Regions from separate parts of the Polaromonas sp. DSP2-3-2b2 genome, predicted to be linked through region 2. Evidence: predicted binding sites of a transcription regulator. Region 2 holds the regulator's gene; each other region holds the start of a gene.

Region 1 (4,931 bases), on a different contig from region 2:
GAGCATACGCATCGACGTGCTCTACACGCTGATCCACCGGCTCGGGCTGTTCCGGCTGGCGCTGTTTTTTACGCTTGAGCCGTGGTTTGACATCGCCTTTGGCGCGCTGCGCACTGCCGGCTACGGAACCTTTCACCTGGACCAGCTGTGGCCCGGCGTGACCGACAAGGCCGTCGTGAGCCTGTTCATCTATTTGCTGGTGTTCGACTTTGTCGCCTACTGGACGCACCGTGGCCAGCATCAGCTGGAGTGGTGGTGGCGGCTGCATTCGCTGCACCATTCGCAGCGGCAGATGACGATGTGGAGCGACAACCGCAACCACCTGCTCGACAGTATCTTGGTTGACAGCGTCGTCGTGGTCGTCGCGCAGCTGATCGGCGTGGCGTCTGACCAGTTCATCGTCATCGTCGCGCTGACGCAGCTGAGCGAAAGCTTTCAGCACGCCAACGTGCGGCTGTGGTTCGGCCGGGTGGGCGAGCGCCTGTGGGTCAGCCCGCGCTTTCACCGGCTGCACCACAGCATCGGCATTGGCCATGAAACGCCGGTACAAACAAGGTATAACGCAACGCCAAGCCTGCGGGAGTCGTCGTCCCCATCTTCACCAGCCGGGGCCGCGGAACCGGCTTCGCCGGGCCGCAGGCGCAGCGCCCCCCCGGGGGGCAGCGAACCACACGAAGTGGGGAGCGTGGGGGCTTATAAACTCGGCGGGCAAAATTTTGGGGTATTGCTGCCGTGGTGGGACATGCTGTTCGGCACGGCCAATTTCGAGCTTCGCTTTGACCCCACCGGCATTCGTGACCAGGTCGAGAAGCAGCGCGACTACGGCAGCGGCTTCTGGTCTCAGCAGTGGCTGGGCATGAAGCGGCTGTTCGGCCGGGCCTGAAGCGCGCATGAACACGATGCTTGATTCCTTCTGGCGGGCGGTGATGTACTGCCTGCATCCCCGCGTCATCGTCCTGTCGATCCTGCCGGTCGTCATCATGGGCGTGCTGTCGCTGACGCTGGGCTACCTTTACTGGGAAAGCGCGCTGATCGCGGTGCGCGCCAGTCTGGAAAGCTATGAGCTGGTCAATGCCATGGTGCACTGGCTCGACGGCATCGGACTGGGCAGCCTGCGCCTGGTGCTGGCGCCGGCGCTGGTGCTTTTTCTTGCCATTCCGGTGATCGTCATCGCGACCTTGCTGCTGGTGGCCGTGTTCATGACGCCCAGCATGGTCGCGCTGGTGGCGAGCCGGCGGTTTCCGCAACTGGAGCGAAAAAAAGGCGGCTCGATGCTCGCCAGCATTGTCTGGTCGCTGGGCTCGACCTTGCTGGCCATCGTGGCGCTGGTGGCGACGGTTCCGCTCTGGCTGGTGCCGCCGCTGATCCTGATCCTGCCGCCGCTGATCTGGGGCTGGCTGACCTACCGCGTCATGTCTTACGATGCCCTGGCCGACCATGCCAGCCGCGAGGAACGCGAGCAACTGTTCCGGGAAAACCGCCTGCCGCTGCTGGGCATCGGCGTGCTTAGCGGCTACCTTGGCGCCGCGCCCAGCCTGCTCTGGGCCTCGGGCGCCATGTTCATCGCCATGGCGCCCATCCTGGTGCCGCTGGCGATCTGGATCTACACGCTGGTGTTTGCCTTTTCGTCGCTGTGGTTTGCCCATTTCTGCCTGGCCGCGCTGGAGCAGCTTCGCAAGCGAAATAGTGCTTTTGCGCAGGCGCCGTCTGCACAAGCTGCTACCGAATTAATAGTTGACGAGTCACCACCGCCTATGGCGCCCAGGTCGGCAGGCGGCTCGTCCGATTCATTGGCCTAACTTCAGGACCCTTTCGCATGACCCCTCAATTCGGACTCATCATCATTGGCGATGAAATACTTTCGGGCAAGCGTGCCGACAAGCACCTGCCCAAAATCATCGAACTGCTGGCTGCACGCGGTCTGCCGCTGGCCTATGCCGAGTATGTCGGCGACGATCCGGCGCGCATCACCGCCACGCTGAAGCGCGCCTTTGCGGCTGCGCGTGATTCGGGCGATGTGGTGTTCAGCACCGGCGGCATTGGTGCCACGCCGGACGACCACACGCGCCAGTGCGCAGCCAAAGCCCTTGGCGTTGAGCTGGCGCTGCACCCTGAAGCCAAACGGCTGATCGAGGAACGCATACGCGACACGGCAAAAGAGCAGGGCGCCGCCTACGAGCCCGACCGCCATGACAACCTGCACCGCCTGAACATGGGCGTGTTTCCGGTAGGCGCGCAAATCATCCCAAATCCGTACAACAAGATTCCGGGCTTCAGCTGCTTTGTCGAGCGTGGAGAAGAGGGCGGCGCACAACCGGCCGTGCTTGCAGGCCAGCCAGGGCCGCAGGACCGGCTTTGCCAGACCGCAGGCGCAGCGGCCCCCTCGGGGGGCAGGGAGCTACACGAAGTGAGCGACCGTGGGGGCATCCACTTCTTGCCGGGTTTTCCAGTCATGGCCTGGCCCATGGTCGAGTGGGTGCTGGACAACCGCTACGCCCACTTGCACAGCACCTCGGGCGCTGTCGAAAAATCGGTCATCGTGATGGGGTCGATGGAAGCCACGCTGACGCCCTTGATGCTGGCGATTGAAGCCGAACATGCCGGCGTGAAGGTGTTCAGCCTGCCCAGCGTCGACCATCCGCAATATGGCCGCCATATTGAACTCGGCGTCAAGGGCCCGGCGGAGGCCATCAACCGGGCTTATCCCGCTCTGCTGGCAGGCTTGCACCAATTCAATCTTCAGCTTGGCCCTGAATTGGTGCGCTAACAAAAAAGTTGCCAAATTAAGCAAATATTTGCACCTTAATAGTGCATTTCTGGGTTAATTTTCAAAACTGCTGTTTCAAAACAAGTCAATTGCCATTCCGTAGCGACAATAGCGGCGGCACAATGACGGGTTTGGCCAAAACCCCGGTGTTCCCGGCTTTGGCACAAAAAGTGCATTCAACAAAAACTGAGCCGAATTTTTAAACCACCATCCAGTACAGGAGATTCTTGAATGGCAAAGACCGTCGCAGACGTCATGAACATGGTCAAGGAAAACGAAGTCAAGTTCGTTGACTTCCGTTTTACCGACACCCGGGGCAAACAGCACCACACCACGGTGCCCGTGTCTCACTTTGATGAAAACAAATTCACCGACGGCCATGCATTCGACGGTTCGTCCATCGCCGGCTGGAAGGGCATCGAAGCCTCGGACATGCAGCTGATCCCCGATCCGAACACGGCCAACATTGATCCGTTCTTTGAGGAAACGACGCTGATCATGACGTGCGACGTGATCGAGCCAACCGACGGCAAGGCTTACGAGCGTGATCCGCGCTCCATCGCCAAGCGCGCCGAAGCCTATCTGAAGTCCACCGGCCTGGGCGACACCGCCTATTTCGGACCAGAGCCAGAATTCTTCATCTTCGACGGCGTGCGCTGGAGCACCGAGCCGGGCCACAGCTTCTACGAAATCGAAGAGTATGAAGCGCCATGGAACACCGGCACAAAGCTCGAAGGCGGCAACCGCGGCCACCGTCCCACCGTCAAGGGCGGTTATTTCCCCGTGCCACCCGTGGACAGCACGCACGACATGCGCGCTGAAATGTCGCTGATTCTCGAATCGCTGGGTATTCCTGTCGAAGTGATCCACCACGAAGTGGCCGCCGGCCAGAACGAACTCGGCACGCGTTTCTCGACGCTGGTCGAGCGCGCTGACTGGACCATCATGCAAAAGTACGTGGTTCACAACGTGGCCAACGCCTACGGCAAGACCGCCACCTTCATGCCCAAGCCTTATGCGGGCGACAACGGCTCGGGTATGCATGTGCATCAGTCGGTGTGGAAAGACGGAAAGAACCTGTTTGCCGGCGACGGCTATGCCGGCCTGAGCGACTTTGCGCTGCACTACATCGGCGGCATCATCAAGCACGCCCGTGCCCTGAACGCCATCACCAACCCCGGCACCAACAGCTACCGCCGCCTGGTCCCGCACTTCGAAGCTCCGGTCAAGCTGGCTTACTCGGCCAAGAACCGCTCGGCATCGATCCGCATTCCCTACGTGGCCAACCCCAAGGGCCGCCGCGTCGAAGCGCGCTTCCCCGATCCGCTGATGAACCCTTACCTGGGCTTTGCGGCCCTGTTGATGGCCGGCATGGACGGCGTGGAAAACAAGATCCACCCCGGCGAAGCCGCCACCAAGGACCTGTACCATCTGCCGCCCGAAGAAGACAAGCTGGTGCCCACCGTCTGCCACAGCCTGGACCAGGCGCTGGAAGAACTCGACAAGGACCGCGCCTTCCTGACCAAGGGCGGCGTGTTCACCGACAGCATGCTCGATGCCTACATCGAACTGAAGATGGGCGAAGTCAACCGTACCCGCGTTGAAGTCTCGCCGGTCGAATACGACATGTACTACTCGCTGTAAGCACGGCCCGGCCGTTGGATTGCCTGGCAAGCAGGAAGGCCAACGGCGCATAAAAAAGGATGGCATCTGCCATCCTTTTTTTATGCGCGTGTGGGATAGATGCGCTGCGGATTTCGCATTTTTTCCGCTTTGACGGATACTCTCAGGCGATTCCTGTCTCCACCCTGCACACTTGCACGCAAGCGGCTCCAGACGCTGGGCACTTTCCAATGAAAAACACCTCATTTCCGCATTTCCTGCCATCCCTTTCCTCCCTGTCGCTGGCTTGCGTGCTGCTGCTTGGCCCGGGAACCAGCGCCTGGGCGCAACAGATTTTCCGCTGCGCCGGCGTCGGCGGCGCGGCGCCTGAATACATCAACAACGTCAAGGATGCGCAGTCGCGCAATTGCAAGGCGGTGTCCGGCGGCAACGTCACGGTGGTGCAGGGCACGCCTATCCAGAAGGCGCCGGCGCGGGCTGCCAGTCCAGCCCCGACCTCAAGCACTTCGCGTGCCGACAGCAGCCCCGACCAGCGGGCGCG
Region 2 (4,931 bases):
GGAAGGACACATCGCTGCCGAACACCGGCGCCGTGGGTTCGGTAATCGCCGCTTCGGCCTGGTCGAGCAGGCCTTCCCACACGTGGCCCTGGAAGGGCAAATACTTCTGGAAGGCAAAGCGGCGGTTGATGCCCGGCGCGATGTTGCAGGCGATCTGCGCCGCCTCGATGACGATGGTGCCCGAGCCGCAGCACGGGTCGTACAGCGGCACGCCGTCCTTGCACAGCTGGTCCCAGCCGCTGGCGGCGATCATCGCGGCGGCCAGCGTTTCCTTGAGCGGCGCGTCGCCCTTGTCCTCGCGCCAGCCGCGCTTGAACAGCGGCTCGCCCGAGGTGTCGATGTACACCGTCACGGTGTCGGTGGTGAGGTGCACATACACGCGCACGTCGGGCCAGCGGGTATCGACGCTGGGGCGCACGTCGTTGAACTTGTGCCGGAAGCGGTCGGCAATCGCGTCCTTGATCTTGAGCGCGGCAAAGTTCAGGCTTTGCAGCGGGCTGTGCTGGGCGGTGATCTCGACCTTGAAGGTCTGCGCGGGCGTGAACCAGATTTCCCAGGCGACGCTGGCCGCCGCGTTGTACAGGTCCTGCTCGCTGCGGTAGGTGCCGTGCTGCAGCTCGATCAGCACGCGCTGGGCCAGGCGGCTGTGCAGGTTGAGCTGCAGCGCTTCGCGCCACGAGCCCTGCAGCTGCACGCCGGCGCGCCAGGCCTTGCCCTCGATGCCGGTGATGCGCCGGACTTCGGCGGCCAGCAGGTTCTCGACGCCGGCGGCGCAGGGGAGGAAGAGTTGGAGTTGGTTCATAAGTTATCTCACTGTGCTGGGCTGATTGTGAGGAGCCGCAGCTTTGTTGGGTAGAACCCGTATCTACATCAGGGCGAACGGATAAAGAGCGAACCACACGCAGTGGCAAGGATGCAGCGTGTCGCTCCCCACCAGCAGGGGCCGCGGGACTGGCTTTGCCAGACCGCAGGCGCAGCGGCCCCCTCGGGGGGGCAGGGAGTTACGCGAAGCGAACGACCGTGGGGGCAACATCACAGCGCTTTGCGTAAATTCGTGGGCGCGATGCGCAACGCCTCGCGGTATTTGGCCACCGTGCGGCGGGCGCATTCGATGCCTTGCTCCTTGAGCATTTCGGAAATCTGGCTGTCGCTGAGCGGCTTTTTCGGGCTTTCGATTGCTATGAACTGCTTGATCAGCGCGCGCACGGCGGTGCTGGACGCATTGCCGCCGCTCTCGGTGCCCAGGCCCGAGCCAAAGAAATACTTCAGCTCGAAGGTGCCAAACGGCGTGCCCATGTACTTGGCGGTGGTGACGCGCGAAATCGTCGATTCGTGCAGGCCCAGTTCGTCGGCGATCTCGCGCAGCACCAGCGGCCGCATGGCGAGCTCGCCGTGGGTGAAGAAGTTTTTTTGCCGCTCGACGATGGCGTTGCTGACGCGCAGGATGGTGTCGAAACGTTGCTGGATGTTCTTGATGAACCAGCGCGCTTCCTGCAGCCGCTGCTGCAGCGCCTGGCCGCCGCCCCGGCCGCCGTGCTGGCGCAGGGCGCTGGCGTAGATGTCGTGGACCCGCAGCCGGGGCATGACGTCGCTGTTGAGCGTGACCTTGAAGCCCCGGCCGGCCTTGACGACGATCACGTCGGGAACGATCAGGTTGCGCTCGACATTGGCAAAACGCCGGCCGGGCTTGGGGTCGAGCCGGGCGATCAGGCCAATCGCGCCCTTGATGGCGTCTTCGGGGAATTTGCACAGGTGCGACAGGCGCTTGACATCGCGCTTGGCCAGCAACTCCATCGGCTGCTGGCAGATCGCCATGGCGGCGCACGACTCCAGGCTGTTCTTGCACTCAAACAGTTGCAGTCGCAGGCATTCGGCCAGGGTGCGCGCGCCGACGCCGGCAGGCTCCATGTGCTGGAGCAGTTGCAAGGCGATGGCGAACTGCTCTTCCAGTTCTTCGGCCTGCTCCGGGTCGCCGCTGGCCAGTCCGGCGGCGAGCGACGCCAGGCTGTCTTCGAGGTAGCCGTCGTCGTTGAGCGACTCGATCAGGAAGTGCAGGGCGGCGCGGTCGAGTTCGGACAGGCGCAGGCCGAGCGCCTGCCGGTGCAGGTGGTCTTGCAGCGACTCGTGCGCGCCGGTCAGGTCGGACGCTTCGGCGTTGCTGTCGTCCAGGTTGTTCTTGCGCGCTGGTGCGTCGCCGCCCCATTCGCTGTCGTCGGGCGAAGACTCGACCGAGCCATCGCCTTCCCAGCTTTCTTCCAGCGCGGCCTCGGTGCCGGCCTCTGCTGTGGTTTCAGACTCTTTTGATGCGCTTGCGCTTGCTGTGTCTGCGCTTACAGCTATTGAATCCGTAGCAGACTCGAATTCGCGGCTGTCCTGGCTGACCGGGGTGTCGGTCTGGTCCAGGCCAAATTCCTCGCGCGGCGCGCTGTCGTCCGCCAGTTCGAGAAACGGGTTTTCATCGAGCATCTGCTCGACTTCCTGGCTCAGCTCCAGCGTCGAGAGCTGCAGCAGCCGGATCGACTGCTGCAGCTGCGGCGTGAGCGCCAGGTGCTGCGAAACGCGCAGTGAAAGTCCTTGTTTCATGACTGGCGCATCACATCTTGAAGTGTTCGCCCAAATACACCCGGCGTACCTCGGTGTTGTTCACGATCTCGGCCGGCGTGCCGTTGGCCAGCACATGGCCGTCGCTGATGATGTAGGCGTGATCGCAAATGCCCAGCGTCTCGCGAACGTTGTGGTCGGTGATCAAGACGCCGATGCCGCGCGACTTGAGAAAACCGATGATGCGCTGGATCTCGATCACGGCAATCGGGTCGATGCCGGCAAACGGCTCGTCGAGCAGGATGAAGCGCGGCTGGGTGGCCAGGGCTCTGGCAATCTCGACGCGGCGGCGCTCGCCGCCCGACAGCGACAAGGCCGGCGAGTCGCGCAGATGGTCGACGCGCAGGTCCTTGAGCAGCGCATCGAGCCGCGACTCCAGCTCGGCGCGGCCCAGCGGCTTGCCGGCGGCATCGCGCTGCAGTTCCAGCACGGCGCGAACGTTTTCCTGGACTGTGAGTTTGCGAAAGATCGACGCTTCCTGCGGCAGGTAGCTCAGGCCCAGGCGCGCGCGCTTGTGGATCGGCATGTGCTCGACCGGCTGGCCGTCGATGGAAATCTCGCCCGCATCGGCGCGCACCAAGCCGACGATCATGTAGAACGAGGTGGTCTTGCCCGCGCCATTCGGGCCCAGCAGGCCGACCACCTCGCCTTTTTGCACCGACAGCGACACGTCCTGCACCACCAGGCGGCTGCCGTAGGACTTTCGCAATCCGTGGGCAACCAGGCTGCTGGACGTGTCGAGGCGAACCGCGCCCTCCTGCGGAGGTATTTTTTCAATCGCTCGATTCATGGGGTCAAGGTGCTTTCGGGGCTGCGCCCGTGCCCAGCGTGGTGCTGGGGCGTAAAACGGGCGCCGGTCCGCCGGCTGGCGGGGCGGCGGTGGCGCCAGACACCGTGCCGCGCGGCGACAGCATGGCGCGAACCCGTCCGCCGGGATTGTCGGCGGTGCGGGTTTGCGCGCCGGCGTCGACCGTGAACACATCGGTGTTGTTGTCGTACACGATCAGCCCGCCGGTGGTTTCGTCGCTCAGCGTCGCGCCCTTGAAGCGGCGCACCACGGCGCGCTTGATGAATTTCACCAGGTCGGCGCGGCTGTCGTATTCGATCCGCTCGCCTTCGCCTTCGATGTACTCATCGACGCCGTCGCGCTTCTTGCGGTAGTAGGCCAGCTTGCCCGGCGCCGCCGTGGCCACGGCCAGCTGGTAGCCCTCGGGGTCCTGGCTGACCTCCACCAGTGCGCCGCGGATGATGGTCGTGCCCTTGGTGATGACGACATTGCCGGTGAACACGCTGGTCTGCTTGAGGTCGTCATAGCGCAGGGCATCGGCCTCGGCATTCATCGGCTTGTCGCGGTCGGCCTTCTCGGCTGCAGCGGGCAGCGCCACGCCTGCGGCGAGGAAGGCCATCAAGAGGAAAGAACAAAAGGAGCGTTTCATAAGGCACGAATCTTGCAGCTATGGGTTCTGCCATTGTAGCCACGCCGGTCGCAAGAATCGCAGGAGCGCGCAAACAGAGTTGCATGACCTGGACGGCCCATTGCAAAGTTTTCCTGCCCTGGCTGTTATTCCAATTCGCGTTGGAAACGGTCATTTCGTTGCGTTGCCAGGCACTTCCTGCGAAACATCATGGCTGGACGGCATAACCGGCGGCCAGCGGAACACTAAAAGTTCTTTCCTGTCGGCACGCGTTGCGACGAAGCGTGCCTTTCCTTCGCAAGACGCGCTGCACCGGGCAGTTCCTCCCACGCGGAGTGCTCTGCCCAGCGTGCGGACCGTCGCTAGTTGCAGAGCAAGGCGCATCATCATCTGGTTGTGTGGGATACCACCGGCGCCGGCGCTTCCGGGCTTATGGCCTGCAGGCTGGCTTCTTCCCCGACGTCGTACGACCCAAAGACTTCACGGGCCGAGCGGGTTTCGGGCAGCACATAAACAATGCCGTCCGTTCCGGTAAACGCAGGACTCACCACGTTGTCGTAAAACTTGACGGGAATATTGATGCAGCCGTAAGAAATCCGGCGCTCTGACGGCGACGAACTGGCCAGCCTTTCGGCGCGGCGTTCCTTGGCTGTGCCAGTGGCGACACGGTGCATGGAAATGGCAGTGTCGTAGTCCACCCAGAGCATCTCGTCGCCCTTGAGGTTCTTGTCCAGGTTAGCCACGAAACGGCCTGCCGGCGTGGTGCGTTCCTCCGGGCCAATGGCTGACAGCTTTTTGGTTCCAATGCCAGGAACGGAGTGATCACCTATGGCCAGTCCGAGCAGCGCGGAAGATTCTCCGCGCAGCTTGCCCTGCGCATCGAACACGAAGACCTTTGCGTCTCGCTTGTCCACG
Region 3 (4,931 bases), on a different contig from region 2:
GGTTGTCGAGCAGCGCCTTGACGATCTCGCGGCTGCGCGCCGGGGAAAAGCGCCAGTCGGTGGTGAAGCTGACCAGCAGGAATTTGGCGCTGGCCTGCGCCAGGGCGCGGCTCAGATCGCCGCCGAATTCACCGGCCGGGTCGAAATAGTCAAGCGCGCGGGTGATCAAAAGATAGGTGTTGGCATCGAAGTATTCGGCGAACTTGTCGCCTTGGTAGCGCAGGTAGCTTTCGATTTCAAACTCGACGTCCTGGGTGGTGTATTTGTATTGAGCTTCTTCAGTTGGCACGTTGGAGGAGTTAGCGCTGTGTTCATCCAAGTTCCGGCCACGGAACCGGCTTTGCCGGGCCGCAGGCGGGGTGGCCCCCTCGGGGGGCAGCGAACCACGCGCAGCGGGGAGCGTGGGGGCGCGTAACTGCCGGCCGAACTTTTCGTTCATCACGTCGTCGCTCAGGTAGGTGATGTGGCCGATCATGCGGGCAATGCGCAGGCCGCGCTTGGGCAGCACGCCGTGCCGGTAGAAGTGGCCTTCGTGAAAGTCGGGGTCGGTGACGATGGCGCGGCGCGCGACTTCGTTGAAGGCGATGTTCTCGGCCGTCAGGTTGGGCGCGCTGGCCACGACCACCGCATGGCGCACGCGATTCGGGTATTGCAGCGTCCACGAGAGCGCCTGCATGCCGCCCAGGCTGCCGCCCATGACGGCGGCCAGCGTCTGGATGCCGAGTGCATCGAGCAATCTGGCCTGCGCGTTGACCCAGTCCTGCACCGTGACGACCGGAAAATCGGCACCATACACTTCGCCGGTGTCGGGGTTGACCTGCATCGGCCCGGTCGAGCCGAAGCACGAACCGAGGTTGTTCACGCCAATCACAAAAAACCGGTTGGTGTCGAGCGGCTTGCCGGGGCCGATCATGGTGTCCCACCAGCCTTCGGACTTGTCCCTGACCTGGCCGGCTTCGTCCAGATAGACGCCGGCCACATGGTGCGATGCATTGAGCGCGTGGCAGACCAGCACCGCGTTGGATTTGTCGGCGTTGAGCTGGCCGTAGGTTTCATAGCTCAGGTCATAAGCGCGGATCGAGGCGCCGCTGCGCAGGGGCAGCGCTTCGGCAAAGTGCATAGAGGCTGGCGCGGCGACAAGGACGGGGGCAATGGGCACTGTGAGGGGTGAATCCACGGTAATCAGTACAGGTTCGGGACAGGACAACGGCAACTTCGGGTGGCAAAAAAGAAAACCCGGCATCGCTAAGGCGAGTCCGGGTTGATAGGGAGAATCGTCTTTAGCGGTACTTTTTACGCGCCCGCAAGCTGAGCAAATCGGCGCCTGGCCAGTATAGCAATCTAGGCCGGCACGGCCAGCGCCAGCACGCCGAGCGCCGCGAAGATCAGCGCCGACACGACATGCACTATGCGCAGCGGGATCAGGTGCATGAAGCGGCTGCCCAGCCAGACCACCGGCGCATTGGCGAGCATCATGCCCAGCGTGGTGCCCGCGACCACCCAGAAATAGGCGTCATAGCGCGCGGCGAGCATCACGGTGGCAATCTGCGTCTTGTCGCCCATCTCCGCCAGGAAAAACACGAACACCGTGGTGCCGAAGACGCCGAAGCGGGGCGGCTTCTTGTCGAGGTCATCCTCGTCGAGCTTGTCGGGAATCAGCATCCACAGCGCCATGGCGATGAAGGAAATGCCCAGAATCCAGCGCAGGGTTTGCGGGCCCAGAAAGGTGGTCGCCCAGGCGCCGAGTGCGCCAGCCATCGCATGGTTGGCAATGGTGGCGGCCAGGATGCCCCAGACGATGGGCCAGGGTCTTCTGAATTTGGCCGCGAGCACCAGCGCAAGAAGCTGGGTTTTGTCGCCCATTTCAGCAAGGCCGACGATACCGGTGGAGACGAGGAAAGCTTCCATGAAAAAACAGCTCAAGCCGGTTTTAAAAACCAATGACTGCACGACATCCCCGGCCTGAAGCTTTAAAAAGTTCTGGAGGCTGTGCAGTCAAAGGTCTCGCCAGGCTTGAAAAACTGTTTGCGCCATGTTGACCTTGTTGCAAGGCCAGACAAGTCTGTTGACGCAAACCCCTCTCAGTGAAGAAGGGCGGCTACTCCCCAATGACAGCCGGAATTATAAGGGGGGCGGCTTGCGGGACAAGCGCAAGAGCAATTCTCACAATAAGCAGCGCGCACCATGACGGTTCACTCTTCAAGGCGTGTTTCTTGCTTTGTTTTGGTGCAGTTTTTGGAATTTTCCAGAAAACGCACCAACACATTACATTTCACAAAGAGAGCGCGTTATGGAAGCACTAAAACAGGGTTCTGATGCCTTGTTCATCTTGTTGGGCGGCATCATGGTGCTGGCGATGCATGCCGGTTTTGCCTTTCTGGAACTCGGCACGGTGCGCAAGAAGAACCAGGTCAACGCACTGGTCAAGATATTGGTGGATTTTTCGGTGTCCACCGTGGTGTATTTTGCCGTTGGTTATGGCGTGGCCTACGGCACCCATTTTTTTGTCGGCGCCGAGCAACTGGCCGCGAGGAACGGTTATGAGCTGGTCCGGTTCTTTTTCCTGCTGACCTTCGCGGCCGCCATTCCGGCGATCATCTCGGGTGGCATTGCCGAGCGCGCGCGCTTTTATCCCCAGCTGATTGCAACGGGGGTCATCGTCGGATTTGTCTATCCATTTTTTGAAGGCATCGCCTGGAATCAGCACTTTGGCGTGCAGGCTTGGATCAAGTCGCTGACCGGAGCCGAGTTTCATGATTTTGCCGGCTCTGTCGTGGTTCATGCGCTGGGCGGCTGGCTGGCGCTTCCCGCCGTGCTGTTGCTAGGCGCGCGCAGCAACCGCTACCGCAAGGACGGCGCGATGTCGGCGCATCCGCCGTCCAGCATTCCCTTCCTGGCGCTGGGCGCCTGGATTTTGGTGGTCGGCTGGTTTGGCTTCAACGTGATGAGCGCGCAAACGCTTGACAAGATTTCCGGCCTGGTGGCGGTCAACTCGCTGATGGCGATGGTCGGCGGCACACTGGCGGCGCTGGCTTTTGGCAAGAACGACCCCGGTTTTGTACACAACGGGCCGCTGGCCGGACTGGTGGCGGTGTGCGCCGGTTCGGACGTCATGCATCCGCTGGGCGCGCTGGTCGTCGGCGGCGTGGCAGGAGCCGTCTTTGTGGTGATGTTCACGCTGACGCAGAACAAATGGAAAATCGACGATGTGCTTGGCGTCTGGCCGCTGCACGGGCTGTGCGGCACCTGGGGCGGGCTGGCTGCAGGCATTTTTGGCAGCAAGGCGTTTGGCGGCTTGGGCGGCGTCAACTTTGGCGCGCAGCTGATTGGCACCGTCATAGGCGTGGCGTGGGCGGTGCTCATGGGATTCTTGGTGTATGGCGCACTCAAAATGACCATGGGACTGCGATTGACACAGGAAGAAGAGTTTGAAGGCGCCGATCGGTCGATTCACCGCATTGGCGCAACGCCTGAGCGTGAGGTTAATTGGTAGCTTTATGTAACTATTAAGACAAGAAGATGGTAAAGAATTTTTGATTTGTCAACAACCGCAACCTAAATTCCAAACGACTTTCGTTCCAAAAAAAACGACAGGATGTCAGTGTTTTCACCTACCAACTCTTGGTGGAAAGGCTTGTCAGCGGACAATTTCACGGTTGGACTTTGGAGGAAGTAAAGCATAATATCTCGGTGCAAATTCACAGTTTGCACTTGTTAGGTGATCGGTAAGTTTCGCGCGCTACAGCGGTACGTCGAAGATTTGTTGTGCTTTCGGGACCCCATCGCTTTTATTTATGTGTTTTAGAGGAGTCCCTTCATGGGCAACAAACTTTACGTTGGCAACCTGCCTTACTCGGTGCGTGACGAAGACCTGCAGCAATCCTTTGGTCAATTCGGCGCTGTAACCAGCGCCAAAGTCATGATGGAACGCGACACCGGTCGCTCCAAGGGCTTTGGTTTTGTCGAAATGGCCAGCGACGCAGAAGCGCAAGCTGCCATCAATGGCATGAACGGTCAGCCTCTGGGCGGCCGCAGCGTTGTTGTCAACGAAGCTCGTCCGATGGAGGCACGTCCTCCACGCACCGGCGGCTTCGGTGGCGGTGGTGGCGGCTACGGTGGCGGCGCTGGCGGCGGTGGTGGTGGCGGATACGGCGGCGGTGGCGGCGGCGGTCGTTCTTCCGGCGGCGGCGGCAGCGACGGTGGTTTCCGTAGCCCGTACGGCGGTGGCGGTGCTGGTGGCGGACGCTCCGGTGGCGGCGGCGGCGGACGCGGCGGCTACTAAGCCCTGCGCTATTTCCCGTCAGGCCAACTGGCCTGTATAACCAGCTTCGTTGGTCTCTGACCAACAAATGTCCGAAACGGCTTCAAAACTTCGATTTTGAAGCCGTTTTGCATTTCAGTTCACTTCCCTTGCATGTCAATGGCAAGCAAACAACCCAAGCGGAGCAGCCTGCTTCTCACCGGGATTTGGAAACAGGAGCGAGGGGTTGCTTTGCTGAATTCGGCATCAAAACCCCACGAACGCGGCCTGTAAGAACAGCCACCTGGTCGAGATTGTTGTAGGTAAAAACATTGCCGGTGAACTGGTCAGTGCCCCGGATCAGGACCACAGGCAGATGCGACTGGACGCGTTCTTCATTCAAAAAAGCATGAAGAAATTCACCGCGAAATTCCAGCTTCGGTGCTTCCTTGCCTTGTACGTTGCGACTGGCTTCACGCACCACCCGTGCGTTGCCAGTCAATTGGACCTCCGAGCCATCGCCGTTTGAATAAGCCCGATTGGCAGTGGCCGTGGTGAGTTGCCTGTTGATGTTGATGTTGTGGATTCGTGCCTGGTCAATTTCCAGAATGTCGGTATCGGCAAAATGCCGGGCCTCCGTTCCCGCAATTTCACTTTTGAGTTTGCCGTCCTCGTCAAAGGTCTTGATGGT
Region 4 (4,931 bases), on a different contig from region 2:
CCTTCAACATCGAATTTCGTGCCCGGCGCGCCCTGCCTGTCCATCATGGCGACGGCCAGCGGCTGCTGGAACTGGTGGTCGGCGGTGCGCATGCTGCCCTTGAAGCCGGAGAAATCCACCGCTGTCTTTTCCATCTGCGCGGCCACGGCGGTGGCATCGCTGCTGCCGGCTTTTTCCAGGCTCTGGGCCAGCGTTTCCACCATCAGCTGCATGCGCATGTGGACATAGTCGTCTTGCGGCCGGGGAAACCGCTGGCGAAACGACTGGTAGAAATTCTCGGACGCGGCGCCCGGCGTGTTGGGAAACCAGTCGGCCACGGCAATCACCTTGCCGACACCGGCATCGCCCAGCGCGGCGGGCACGCCCAGCGCATTGCCGTAAAAGGTGTAGAACTTGCCGTCGTAACCGACTTCCCTGGCCGCCTTGATGAGCAGCGTCAGGTCATTGCCCCAGTTGCCCGTCAGCACCGCCTGCGCGCCGCTGGTCTTGATCTTGACGGCGTACGGAATGAAGTCCTTGACGCGGCCGATCGGATGCAGCTCGTCGCCGACGATCTGCACATCGGGCCGCTGCGCCGCGATCTGCTTGCGCCCTTCGCGCAGCACAGCCTGGCCGAAGCTGTAGTCCTGGCCGATCAGGTAGACCTTTTTGACCGCCGCGTCGTCCTTGAATACGTCCATCAGCGCGGCCATGCGCATGTCGGCATGGGCGTCGAAGCGGAAATGCCAGTAGCTGCATTTCTCGTTCGTCAAAATGGGATCGACCGCCGAATAGTTCAGGAACAGCACGCGCTTGCCCGGCTCGCGTTCGTTGTGCTTGTTGATGGCGTCGATCAGCGCTGCCGCCACGGACGACGAATTGCCCTGCGCGATGACGGTCACGCCGTCGTCGATTGCCGAGCGCAGCGCGGCCAGCGCTTCCTCGTTCTGGCCTTTGCTGTCGTAACGTTCAACCGCCAGGTTGTGCGCGCCGTCGGCCAGCTTGACGCCGCCGCGCGCATTGACGCGTTCGGTGGCCCACACCAGATTGCGGAACACCGCTTCCCCGGTGTTGGCAAAAGCGCCGGACAAGCTTTCGATCAGCGCGATGCGCACCGGCGGCTGGGAAACGGGCTGCGCCTGGGCCAGCAATGAAAGGCCCAGGCCCAGGGCGGCGGCAGTATGTTTAAAAAACTTTTGCATAAAAAAGAAGACCGTCCTATTTTGATTTGATTTCAATTAAGTGCCAGGGCATTTGTCCGCCTGACAGCGGTTAGACCCAGACGCGCCAAAAAAGCTCAAGCGTTCAGGGGAGCCACGAGGGCGGGAACGGGCTGAATCTCCGCCAGGTTCCAGCGCGGCTTCACGTCAAAGGTGTAGCGGCCCTGCAGCATGGGCAGGTCAACCAGCCCGGCCTGCAGTCGCATGCCGGCCGCCATCGCGATCATGGCGCCGTTGTCGGTGCAAAACTCCAGCTCGGGGTAATGCACGCGAATGCCGCGCTGCTGGCAGGCGGCATTAAGCTGGCTGCGCAGCAAGGCGTTGGCGCCGACGCCGCCCGCCACCACCAGCCGCTTGAGCGCGGTTTGCGACAAGGCAGCCAGCGTTTTCTTCACCAGCACCTCGACAATCGCCGCCTGCGTGGAAGCGGCCAGGTCAGCCTTGCGGCTTTCCATATCGGCCCCTAACTTTTTCGCCTGCGTCAGCACGGCGGTTTTCAGGCCCGAGAATGAAAAATCGAGGTTGCCGCTGTGCAGCAGCGGGCGCGGCAGCTTGAAGGCCGCGGCGTCGCCGCCCAGCGCCAGCCGGGCCAGGTGCGAGCCGCCGGGATACGGCAGGCCCATCAGCTTGGCCGACTTGTCGAAGGCCTCGCCGGCCGCGTCGTCGATGGTTTCGCCGAGCAGCTCATAGCTGCCGACCCGGTCCACGCGCATCAGCTGGGTGTGGCCGCCCGACACCAGCAGCGCGACAAACGGAAACTCGGGCGGGTCGGCGCTCAGGAATGGAGACAGCAGGTGGCCTTCCAGGTGGTGCACGCCCATCGCCGGCTTGCCCAGCGCGGCGGCCAGCGAGCAGGCCACGCCGGCACCCACCAGCAGCGCGCCCGCCAGACCCGGGCCACGCGTGTAGGCCACCACATCGACATCGGCCAGCGAACGCTGCGCGCCCTGCATCACCTCCTGCGTCAGCGGCAGTACGCGCCGGATATGGTCGCGGCTGGCCAGTTCGGGCACCACGCCGCCAAACGGCTGGTGCATGACGATCTGGCTGTAGAGCGCATGCGCGAGCAGACGCGGCACCGGGCTGGCGCCGGTGTCGACCAGCGCCACGCCGGTTTCATCGCAACTTGATTCAATTCCTAGGACTAGCATCGCCCAAGTGTAAGTTAGGGCTTTCCTTGGCCCGGCGGCAACGGTTTGGCCAAATAAAAACCGTCTCGGGGAAATTTGATGGCGCGAATCTTGCAGAATCCGGCCCATGAATTCCGTTTCTTCCCTGCGCCTCGTGGTGATTGCGCCGGACCTGGTGGTGGCCGATGCCGCAGACGAGGCCGCCGTGGCGCTGGCCGAGCGCTCGCGCCAGTTGCGCATCGGCCTGCTCGAAGGCGGCTTCAACCTGGTCGCCACGCTGCCCGCCGACACGTTTCTGCGCGAGCGGCTGGCCCAGCTGCAGCCCGACATGATCATCGTCGATGCCGAAAGCGATGCCCGCGATTCGCTGGAACACGTCGTCATGGCCACGCGCGACGAGCGCCGGCCCATCGTGCTGTTCACCAATGACGACGACACCCGCCACGTGAAGGACGCCGTGGCCGCTGGCGTTTCGGCGTACATCGTCGCCGGCCTTGAGCCGTCGCGCATCCGTCCCATTCTGGACGTGGCCATGGCCCGCTTTGAGCACGAACAGGGACTGCGCCGCGAACTGGCCGATGCGCGCACCGAGCTGAAGGACCGAAAGGTCATCGACCGGGCCAAGGGCCTGCTGATGCAGCGCCAGGGCCTCTCGGAGCAGGCAGCCTATGAAAAACTGCGCAAGGCGGCCATGGACAAGGGCATGCGCCTGGGCGACGTGGCGCAGCGCATGCTCGATGTGGCCGACCTGCTCGGCTAAACCACCAACGCCGAAATGGTGCAGCGCACAACAGCAGTGCGCCTTCAAAAAACCGGCGTTCGGCCCGCCAGCAGCCAAAATGCTATTTAATTAATAGCTGCTTGCGCAAGCAGGACAAGCGCCACAGCCAGATTAGCTTAAAAATTTCAGCGTTTGTCGAGCAACCAGTCCGAACTGGCACAGCTTTTGCAATGAAGTGAACACCGGGCCTTCCGCTTCAACGGCGAAGCGAAAAGTCCAAGAACAAAGGCGTTCGAACCCTGTCGTCACAGCTTCATGTGGCAACTCGGGTCGAACGCCTTTTTTTATTTTTGTTTTATTTCCAGGAGTTGCTGACATGACGGACCTGCTCAAACCATCCCTGACCCGCCGCAGCGTGCTGCAAGCCGCCGCCGTGGGCGCCGTGGGCATCAGCCCGGCATTGCGCGCGGCCGTGTATGCCCAGGGCTCGGACGCTCCGGAAAAGAAGGAGGTCAAGATCGGCTTTATTCCGCTGACCGACTGCGCCTCGGTCGTCATGGCGTCGGTGCTGGGCATCGACAAGAAATACGGCGTCACCATCATCCCTTCCAAGGAAGCCAGCTGGGCCGGTGTGCGCGACAAGCTGGTCAACGGCGAGCTCGATTTTGCCCATGTACTCTACGGCCTGATCTACGGCGTGCACCTCGGCACGTCCGGCCCCAAGAAAGACATGGCGGTCTTGATGACGCTGAACAACAACGGCCAGGCCATCACGCTAAGCAAAAAACTCGCCGACAAGGGCGCGGTCGATGGCCCCGGCCTGGCCAAGCTGATGGCCAGCGAAAAGCGCGAATACACCTTCGCCCAGACCTTCCCGACCGGCACGCACGCGATGTGGCTGTACTACTGGCTGGCCGCCAACGGCATCAACCCGATGACGGATGCCAAGGTCATCACCGTGCCGCCGCCGCAAATGGTCGCCAACATGCGCATCGGCAACATGGACGGCTTTTGCGTCGGCGAGCCCTGGAACCACCGCGCCATCATGGACGGCATCGGCATCACCGCCGTCACCACGCAAGACATCTGGAAAGACCACCCGGAAAAAGTCTTGGGCACCACCGCCGAGTTCACCCAGAAATACCCCAATACTGCGCGCGCCGTGACCGCCGCCATTCTGGAAGCCGGCCAGTGGATTGACGCCAGCCTGGCCAACAAGAACAAGATGGCCGAAACCATCGCCGGCAAGGCCTATGTCAACACCAGCGTGGACGCCATCAACCAGCGCATCCTGGGCCGCTACCAGAACGGCATGGGCAAGACCTGGGACGACCCGAACTACATGAAGTTCTCGGGCGACGGCGCGGTGAACTTTCCGTACCTGTCCGACGGCATGTGGTTTTTGACGCAGCACAAGCGCTGGGGCCTGATGAAGGAGCACCCCGACTACCTGGCCGTGGCCAAGCAGATCAACAAGATCGACATCTACAAGCAGGCCGCCAGCGCCGCCAAGGTAAATGTGCCCAAAGACGCGATGCGCACCAGCAAACTCATCGACGGCACGGTCTGGGACGGCAAGGACCCGAAAAAGTACGCCGACAGCTTCAAGGTTCACGCCTGAAGCCGCTCCTGAAATTTCATTGAAACATTCATCAAGAGGTGACGTCATGGTCAGTGCCGTATTTCACAGCCCCCGGGAAGCCGCCCTGCCGGCCGCGTCAAGCGCGGAGCGGAGCGCTACGCATTCGATAGCTGTAAACGCAGACGGGACAAGCGCAAATGCCGTAAAAAGCCTTGAAAAGGCTACGGTACAGGCGGCCAGGTTGCAGCGGGACTTCTCGGCACTGTGGCTGCGCGTGCTGCCGCCCCTGCTCGGCCTGG

Evidence for each region. The regulator sigma-54, encoded in region 2, starts transcription at its own class of promoters, with help from an activator protein. The targets are predictions, from matches to a motif close to TGGCANGNAANCTGCTTT.
Region 1: the regulator sigma-54 is predicted to act here: its motif matches at 2,927-2,944, upstream of glnA (type I glutamate--ammonia ligase).
Region 3: the regulator sigma-54 is predicted to act here: its motif matches at 2,203-2,220, upstream of ACP7AD_RS10770 (ammonium transporter).
Region 4: the regulator sigma-54 is predicted to act here: its motif matches at 2,430-2,447, upstream of ACP7AD_RS03150 (ANTAR domain-containing response regulator).

What each region holds. Positions count from the first base shown of each region.
Region 1 is NZ_JAFCTH010000001.1:325,103-330,033, reverse strand. It holds gene ACP7AD_RS01585 (sterol desaturase family protein) at 1-883, shown strand, start outside; gene ACP7AD_RS01580 (EI24 domain-containing protein) at 891-1,799, shown strand; gene ACP7AD_RS01575 (competence/damage-inducible protein A) at 1,817-2,767, shown strand; gene glnA (type I glutamate--ammonia ligase) at 2,999-4,411, shown strand; gene ACP7AD_RS01565 (hypothetical protein) at 4,621-4,931, shown strand, end outside.
Region 2 is NZ_JAFCTH010000023.1:6,058-10,988, forward strand. It holds gene ACP7AD_RS15685 (THUMP domain-containing class I SAM-dependent RNA methyltransferase) at 1-802, opposite strand, end outside; gene ACP7AD_RS15690 (RNA polymerase factor sigma-54) at 1,033-2,583, opposite strand; gene lptB (LPS export ABC transporter ATP-binding protein) at 2,594-3,391, opposite strand; gene lptA (lipopolysaccharide transport periplasmic protein LptA) at 3,396-4,037, opposite strand; gene ACP7AD_RS15705 (hypothetical protein) at 4,403-4,931, opposite strand, start outside.
Region 3 is NZ_JAFCTH010000010.1:104,843-109,773, forward strand. It holds gene metX (homoserine O-acetyltransferase MetX) at 1-1,120, opposite strand, end outside; gene ACP7AD_RS10765 (TMEM165/GDT1 family protein) at 1,342-1,908, opposite strand; yybP-ykoY riboswitch at 1,966-2,119, opposite strand; gene ACP7AD_RS10770 (ammonium transporter) at 2,291-3,493, shown strand; gene ACP7AD_RS10775 (RNA recognition motif domain-containing protein) at 3,818-4,282, shown strand; gene lptC (LPS export ABC transporter periplasmic protein LptC) at 4,458-4,931, opposite strand, start outside.
Region 4 is NZ_JAFCTH010000002.1:251,275-256,205, forward strand. It holds gene ACP7AD_RS03140 (branched-chain amino acid ABC transporter substrate-binding protein) at 1-1,181, opposite strand, end outside; gene tsaD (tRNA (adenosine(37)-N6)-threonylcarbamoyltransferase complex transferase subunit TsaD) at 1,277-2,350, opposite strand; gene ACP7AD_RS03150 (ANTAR domain-containing response regulator) at 2,457-3,089, shown strand; gene ACP7AD_RS03155 (hypothetical protein) at 3,222-3,428, opposite strand; gene ACP7AD_RS03160 (CmpA/NrtA family ABC transporter substrate-binding protein) at 3,427-4,671, shown strand; gene ntrB (nitrate ABC transporter permease) at 4,718-4,931, shown strand, end outside.